Regions from separate parts of the Kitasatospora atroaurantiaca genome, predicted to be linked through region 1. Evidence: riboswitches for the same ligand, from Rfam matches in the RefSeq annotation. Region 1 holds a riboswitch; the other holds the start of a gene.
The links. Region 1 has a riboswitch for cobalamin ahead of FB465_RS25970 (cobalamin biosynthesis protein). Riboswitches for the same ligand answer to the same signal wherever they lie in the genome.
Positions count from the first base shown of each region.

Region 1 (4,142 bases):
CGTGCTCGGCGTCCGGCACGGGGTGCAGGCTCACCAGGTCGTACCGGAGGTCCGCGAGGCGTTCGGCCGCCTTCCACGGCGCGATGCCGTCGGTCGGGCTGTGCAGCAGCAGCGCCGGTACGTGGAGGTCCGTGCCCCGGGCGAGGCGGGCGAAGCCGGCCAGGTCGACCTTGGTGCGGCCCTGGGCCGCCAGTGCACCGAGTTCGGCCAGCGGGGCCGGGACACCCGCCCTGACGCTCTCCCGCCGCACCGTGGCGGGCCAGTCGAGCACCGGGGAGTCCAGCACCAGCCCGCTGACCGACTCGCGCCAGGAGGATCGGGCGGCCGCCTGCAGCCCCATGGTGGCGCCGAGCGACCAGCCGTACAGGATCACCTGGCCGGCGCCGTTCTCGAGGGCGAACCGGACGGCCGCCTCGACGTCCCGCCACTCCGTCTCGCCGAAGTGACCGAGGCCGTCCGGCGACTCCGGCGCTCCGCGGTCGCCCCGGTAGGTGATGGTGAGGCTGTGGAGCCGCAGCGAGTGCAGCAGGGGAAGTACCGGCAGCGCCTGCGTCCGGTCGGCGCCGGGGCCGTGGACGAGGATGACCCAGGTGCCGCGCACACCGGGCACGTACCAGGCCGGGAGCGGGCCGAGCTCGCCGTTGACCACCGCTTCGCCGTACTCCAGGCCCAGGGCGGACCCGGGGTCTCCCCGGTACACCCACGGGGTCACCTTCACCTCGGTGGCGAGGTCCAGCGTGCCGCCGTCCACCCGCTCCAGGCGGCGGGTGACGGTCTGGACGTCGGTGCGCAGGACCTCGCCGACCACCGCATGCCCTCCGCCCCGCCACTCCAGCGCGTACCGGCCGGGGCGGACGGTCTCCGGGGCCCGGGTGAGCGCGACCCGGCCGGGGCTCAGATCGTGCACCCTCAGGGTCGCGGCCCCCGGTCCGGTGACGCTCGGGCGAACCACCCGGTCGGACACCTTGCGGCCGAGCAGCAGCGCCGCCGCTCCGGCCCCTACGGCGGCGGCCGCCACTGCGGCGGCGGTTCCCCAACGCATGAGCGCTCCCCGGTGTGCTGGTGGCAGGCGGATCGGTGTGCGCTCCCAGTCCACTCTCCGCACGGGCACCCTGCCACCGGGGGAGGTCCGTCCGGGGCGGCGGACCTCCTGCCGACCTCAGACCGGAATGTCGGTGTGGTGCTGGGCCAGCAGCTCCCAGAACCGCTGGGCGAGCGGCTTGCTGGGCTGCTGCTCGGCCGGGCTCGGGGAGGAACCCCAGTGCATCGGCACCAGGTACTCGTTCTGCAGCTCCGTGAGAGCCGCCGAGAGCACGTCGCGGGGGACGGGCACCAGACGGGAGATCGCCTTCAGCTGGGCCTGCCAGCGCCCGTCGACGCACTGCCGCAGCCGCTGGTCCAGGTCGTCCTGACGGTGGGTCACGTAGAGCAGCGCCCGCAGGCTCAGGCCCAGCACGTGCGCCAGCGCGTAGCTCTGCTCCTCGTCGCCGGTCCACTTGCCGCTGAGCTCGGCCTTCTCGTACGCCTGCTGGGTGACCCCGATCCGCCGGGCCGCCTGCTCCTGGGTGAGTTCCCGGGCCACCCGGAAGTCCCGCAGCGTGGTCGGACGGGCGCCCATCAGCTGGGCGGGCGGGCACCACAGGGCGCGCGCGAGGGCGATGAACTCCTCCTCGGACGGCCTGATCTCGCCGGTCTCCCAGCCGATGACGTGGCCGGGCAGCAGGCGGACGCCGTGCGCAGCCATGCCCTCGGCCACCTGTTCCGGAGTCAGGCCGAGCCCGGCACGGTGCGCCCGGGCGGCCATCGGGGAGAACGGCACGGGGGCGGGGGACGGCGGTCTTCGTCGCATGGGACATGACCGTACGGGTGTACCTATTTCGCCCACACCCGCCGATTGCACGAAGCGCAGCAGGCACCCCCGACTGTTAATCGGAGGATCGTACGAGCCCGGCTACCTGAATCAGCCATCTACTCGGAGGTAATGACGGAGCTTGGGCCGGCCGGTTAGCTACGCGGGTAGTATCCGCGCCCGCCTGGGGTTCTGTCGATGTGTCAGTGGCGTGGAGGAGGCGTAGCGGACCGGCCGGGGACCGCGCCCGCTTGGGCGGGTGGCGGCACGTGTGACCAACCCCTCCGCCTGCTTTGTTGACTCCCGGTCGAGCCCCGTGATGGGATCCATCAGCCAAACGGAGGCATGCAGAGGAAGCCGGTGCGAATCCGGCGCGGTCCCGCCACTGTCACCGGGGAGCACGCTCGAACACATGGTCACGGCGGTCCGGTCGAACGGCTGCTGGAAGGCCCGAGGGTGTGTCGGACCCGGAAGCCAGGAGACTCTCGCCTCCGGTACGTCGATCCAGGGCGCGGACCCTGAGTGAGGACACGCACGCCATGCAGGCTGCCCCGGCCGCGATGCGGCCGCCGATCCGAGCTGCCGCCATCCCTGTGCCCGTGCCGTGCCTCGACTGAACCGCAGCGCCGCCTTCGCCCTCGGCACCGTCGCCGGATACCTCGCCGACGCCCGCTTCGCCGACCCCCGGCGCGGCCACCCGGTCGCCGCCTTCGGTACCGCCGCCGGCCGGCTGGAGCGGCTGCTCTGGCGTGACCGGCGCGCGGCGGGTGTCCTCTTCACCGCCGCCTGCGTGGGTACCGTCGCGGCGGGAACGGTGCTGGCCGACCGCGCGCTGGGACGATCGGCGGTGGGCCGCGCCGCGCTGGCTGCCACCGCCACCTGGACCGTCCTCGGCGGCACCTCGCTGACCCGGGAGGCCCGGACCATCGGCCGCTCGCTGCAGGCCGCCGACCTGGACGCCGCCCGCGAGCGGCTGCCGCACCTGTGCGGGCGCGACCCGAGCACGCTGGACGAGCAGCAGATCGCCCGGGCGGTGGTCGAGTCCGTGGCCGAGAACACCGCCGACGCGGTCGTGAACGCCCTGTGCTGGGGCGCCCTGGCCGGCGCGCCCGGTCTGCTCGCGTTCCGGGCCGTCAACACCCTCGACGCGATGGTCGGCCACCGCTCACCCCGCCACCACCGCTTCGGCTGGGCCTCGGCCCGGCTGGACGACGTCGCCGGCTGGCCCGGCGCCCGGCTGACGGCGCTGCTGACGGTCGCCGCCGCGCCCCACCCGCGTACCGCCTGGCGGGTCTGGCGGCGGGACGGCTCCGCGCACCCGAGCCCCAACGCGGGCCAGGCCGAGGCCGCCTTCGCGGGCGCGCTCGGCGTCCGGCTCGGCGGGACCCTCACCTACGGCGAGCGGGTCGAGCACCGGCCCGTACTCGGCGCGGAACTGCGGCCGGTGACGGTCGAGGACATCGAACGGGCCTGCGTCCTCTCCCGCCGGGTCGGCGCCCTCGCCCTCGCGGTGACGGTCGGTTCACGGGCACTGGCGGGTCTCCTGAGCGGCGCGCCGAACTGCGCGACATCGGAAGCAACGGCGCCGCACCTACCGCCCGGCGCCAACGACGTAACGAAGCGGGGCCGGTCATGAGCGGGCATCCCCTCAGGGGCGCGGGGAACTGCGCGGCATCGGAAGTAACGGCGCCGCACCTTCCGCCCCGCGAAGCTCCTCGCGCCCTTGGGTGGCTGGCCGCAAGCGTGATGCAGAGGAACGTGCCGGCGCCGCACCTTCCGCCCCGCGAAGTTCCTCGCGCCGCCGGGTTGGCCGTTTGCGCACGCAGTGCCACAGGTGAGAGGAACGGGCATGAGTAATGCGTTGCTGGTCGCCGGGACGACCTCGGATGCGGGCAAGAGCGTGGTCACGGCGGGGATCTGCCGCTGGCTGGCCCGACAGGGTGTCAGCGTTGCGCCGTTCAAGGCGCAGAACATGTCGCTCAACTCCTTCGTGACCGCCGACGGCGCCGAGATCGGCCGTGCCCAGGCCATGCAGGCGGCCGCAGCCCGGGTCGAGCCCGAGGCGGCGATGAACCCGGTGCTGCTCAAGCCGGGCGCGGACGGCCGCAGCCAGGTGGTGCTGCTCGGCCGGGCCGTCGCCGAGGTCGGCGCGCTGGACTACCGCGAGCGCAAGCCCGTCCTGCTGGAGCGCGCCCTGGAGTGCCTGGCCGACCTGCGGCAGCGCTACGACGTGGTGATCTGCGAAGGCGCCGGCTCCCCCGCCGAGATCAACCTGCGGGACCGCGACATCGCC
Region 1 is NZ_VIVR01000001.1:5,749,387-5,753,528, reverse strand. It holds gene FB465_RS25980 (alpha/beta hydrolase family protein) at 1-1,042, opposite strand, end outside; gene FB465_RS25975 (helix-turn-helix domain-containing protein) at 1,160-1,849, opposite strand; cobalamin riboswitch at 2,174-2,356, shown strand; gene FB465_RS25970 (cobalamin biosynthesis protein) at 2,463-3,485, shown strand; gene FB465_RS25965 (cobyric acid synthase) at 3,699-4,142, shown strand, end outside.

Region 2 (4,142 bases), 740 kb from region 1:
AGAGCGGGCACCGAGGGGTCGGAGAGGGTGCAGATGACCTCGTTGTCGGCCGGCAGCCGCTTGCGGGTGACACCGCTGGCCACCATCGACACGTCGCAGAGGATCGGCGCACCGGCGTGCAGCGCCTTGCGGGCGCTCGCCACCACGCCCGGCGACCAGAGCAGGTCCTTGACCAGGTCGGTCATACCGCAGGCGTGGATCATCCGCACCGCGACCTGCGAGACGTCGGCGGGCAGGTGGGCCAGGTCGGCCTCGGCCCGGATGGTGGCAAAGGACTCGCGGTAGATGGCCGCGCCGTCCCTCTCGTACTCGATCACTTGGTCCTCCGGGCCTCGGCCACTGCTTCGGCCATCTGTTCTGTCATCACATCGTGAGAGGTCTCTGCGGGTCGTACGGTCACCCGATAGCCCTGCCCAGTGGCGAGGACGTCCACCCACTCACCCGCCGGGTGTCCGCAACGCCGCTCGCAGCCGGACCAGTGGACGGGCAGCCCGCCACCGCGAGCCGTGTCGAGCGCCTGCGCCGCGTCGGCCCGGACGTCGGCCAGCGACTTGGCGCAGCCGGGCCTGCCGGTGCAGGCAGTGGCCCGCTCCCAGGGCGAGCCCGGGTCGGTACGGAAGCCCGCCGCCGCCAGGTCCGCCAGCCGTTCGGCCGGCACCCCCGGCAGGACGACGCCACGCCAGGGAGTGACGCGCAGCTCGCCGGCCGCCGTACGGGCCAGCAGGCGCCACTGCTCGGCGCTCACCCGCCCGAAGCGCATGCCGACCGAGACGCCGCCGGGTACGGCGCCGACGGGCGGGGGCGTGCCGAGCGGGGGCAGGGCCTCGGCACCCGGGTCCAGCAGCTCGGGCGCCTCGCGCACGTGCCAGGCCTTGGTGGCGCTCTCGCGGCAGGCCTCGAGGAACTCGCAAGCGGCCGCGAGCGCGGCGGGCACCGCCCGGTGAGCCGGTACGCGGCGCGCGGTGGCCGTGCGGCCGAGGCGCAGCAGGGCTGTGCCGTCCGGCCTTGCGATCAATGTCACATCGGCGTCGAGGCCCGCGACGTCGCCGCGTCCGTCGTCGAGCGCGAAGAGGAACTTGCCGGAGAGCGCGGCCGCCGGGTCACTCGCGCAGAGCACGGAGTCCAGCTCGCGCGTCCAGGCCTGGACGTCCGCGTGCCCGATGCCGTCGAGGCCCGCGAGCGGCGAGGCGACGATGTTGCGGACGCGTTCGTGGGAGTCGGAGGGCAGCAGGCCTGCCGCCCGCAGGCGGCGGCCGAGCTCCAGGCCCGAGTCCGAAGGCAGGCCGCGCAGTTGGACGTTGCCGCGCGAGGTGGTCTCGAGCTCGCCGTCGCCCAGCTCGCTCGCGGCGTCGGCGAGCACCATCGCCTGACTGACAGTCAGCAGGCCGCCCGGCACCCGGATCCGGGCGAGGGCTCCGTCGTCGGCCGTGTGTAGACGAAGGGCCCCCGGGCAGGCGTCCGAGCGCCCGCGGTCGGGCGCCCCGGGGCCCGGCTCGGCGGCGTCAGGTGTCGGTGGCATGGCGGCGAGCATACAGAGGATCGGACCGGACGCTCTGTCCTGTAGATCACGTTCGTGCTGTCCCGCAGATCACCCGCAGCCCGTACGATGCTCCCGGACGGTCCCCTGTGGGCCGTCCACGCCAGCGACGGCGCAAAGGGGAGGAAACCGGTGCAAACCCGGTGCGGTCCCGCCACTGTGACCACGGCTCACCGGCCGTGGGAGCCAGGAACTCCTGCCGTCCTCCCATTGCCCGGGGCGCGGACCCCGAGGAAGGCTCGACCTATGCGCTGCCGCATGCCCATCGCCGGTGACAAGGCCGGGAGGGCCGCCGCATGATCCTGCTCCTGTCGACCTCGGACACCGACCTGCTGAGCGCCCGCGCCTCGCAGGGCCCCGTGCCCTACCGCCTCGGCAACCCGGCCCGCCTGGGCGCCGACGAGCTCCCCGCGCTGCTGGAGGGCACCGACCTGGTCGTGGTCCGCCTGCTCGGCGGACGCCGCGCCTGGGAGGAGGGCCTGGACGCGCTGCTGGCCGGCCCCCGGCCGGTCATCGTGCTGACGGGCGAACAGGCGCCGGACGCCCAGCTGATGGAGCTGTCCACCGTCCCTGCCGGCATCGCCGCCGAGGCGCACGCCTACCTCGCGCACGGCGGCCCGGCCAACCTGGCGGAGCTCGGCGCCTTCCTCTCCGACACCGTGCTGCTCACCGGCCACGGCTTCGCCGCGCCCGCCTCCGCTCCCGCCTGGGGCCCCCTGGAGCGCACCGAGCGCGCAGTACCGGATTCTCAGGGCGACGGCCCGGTCGTCGCGGTGCTCTACTACCGCGCCCACCACATGAGCGGCAACACCGCCTTCGTCGAGTCCCTCTGCCAGGCCATCGAGGACCAGGGCGCCCGCCCCCGAGCCTTCTTCTGCGCCTCGCTGCGCGGCGCCGAGCCGGAGCTGCTCGCCGAGCTGGGCCAGGCCGACGCGATCGTCACCACCGTGCTCGCCGCAGGCGGCACCCGGCCGGCCGACGCCTCGGCGGGCGGCGACGAGGAGGCCTGGGACGCGGGCGCACTGGCCGCCCTCGACCGCCCCATCCTGCAGGCCCTCTGCCTGACCTGGTCCCGCGCCGCATGGGAGGCCAGCGACGACGGCCTCTCCCCTCTCGACACCGCGACCCAGGTGGCCGTCCCCGAGTTCGACGGCCGCCTGATCACCGTCCCGTTCTCCTTCAAGGAGCTGGACGAGGACGGCCTCACCGTCTACGCCGCCGACCCCGAGCGCTCCGCCCGCGTCGCGGGCATCGCCGTACGGCACGCCCGTCTGCGCCACATCCCGGCCGCCGAGCGCCGCCTGGCGCTGGTGCTCTCCGCGTACCCGACCAAGCACGCGCGCGTCGGCAACGCGGTCGGCCTCGACACCCCCGCCAGCGCGATCCGGCTGCTCACCCGCCTGCGCGAGGAGGGCATGGACCTGGGGAACGACCTTCCCGGCCTCGACTCGACCGATGACGGTCATGAGGGTGACGCTCTGATCCACGCGCTGATCGCGGCAGGCGGGTACGACCAGGACTGGCTGACGGAGGATCAGCTCGCCCGCAATCCCGTCCGCATCCCCGCCGCCGACTACCGCCGCTGGTACGCCACCCTCCCCGAGGGCCTGCGCAGCAACGTCGAGCAGCACTGGGGCCCGCCGCCCGGTGAGCTCTACGTCGACCGCAGCCAGAACCCGGACGGCGACATCGTGCTGGCCGCCATCCGCTCGGGCAATCTGCTGGTCCTGATCCAGCCCCCGCGCGGCTTCGGCGAGAACCCGGTCGCGATCTACCACGACCCGGACCTCCCCCCGAGCCACCACTACCTCGCCGCCTACCGCTGGATCGCGGCCGCGCAGAGCGACGGCGGCTTCGGCGCCGACGCGGTGATCCACCTCGGCAAGCACGGCAACCTGGAGTGGCTGCCCGGCAAGACCGCCGCGCTCTCCGCCGAGTGCGGCCCGGATGCCGTCATCGGCGACCTGCCGCTGATCTACCCCTTCCTGGTCAACGACCCGGGCGAGGGCACCCAGGCCAAGCGCCGCGCCCACGCGACCCTTGTCGACCACCTCGTCCCGCCGATGGCCCGCGCCGACTCCTACGGCGACATCGCGCGCCTGGAGCAGCTGCTGGACGAGCACTCCAACATCGCCGCGATGGACCCGGCCAAGCTGCCCGCCATCCGCGCCCAGATCTGGACGCTGATCCAGGCCGCCCGCCTCGACCACGACCTCGGTCTGGACGAGCGCCCCGAGGACGACGGCTTCGACGACTTCCTGCTGCACGTCGACGGCTGGCTCTGCGAGGTGAAGGACGCTCAGATCCGCGACGGTCTGCACGTCCTCGGCCAGGCACCCGCCGGGACCGACCGGGTCAACATCGTCCTTGCCATTCTGCGCGCCCGCCAGATCTGGGGCGGTGTCGCCGCACTGCCCGGCCTGCGCGAGGCGCTCGGCCTGGACGAGGCGGCGCTCACCCTGGGCGCGACCGACGCCGCCGAGGCGAAGGCCCGCGAACTGGTCGAGGCCATGGAGGCCGAGGACTGGGCACCCGAGGCGGTCGAGAAGGTCGCCGCCGGGTTCGCCCCGGCCGTCCGCGAGGTCCTCGACTTCGCCGCCCGCCA
Region 2 is NZ_VIVR01000001.1:6,491,690-6,495,831, reverse strand. It holds gene FB465_RS29175 (precorrin-8X methylmutase) at 1-317, opposite strand, end outside; gene FB465_RS29170 (cobalamin biosynthesis protein CobG) at 314-1,531, opposite strand; cobalamin riboswitch at 1,601-1,755, shown strand; gene cobN (cobaltochelatase subunit CobN) at 1,834-4,142, shown strand, end outside.
Region 2: another riboswitch for cobalamin. It lies ahead of cobN (cobaltochelatase subunit CobN); the one in region 1 lies ahead of FB465_RS25970 (cobalamin biosynthesis protein).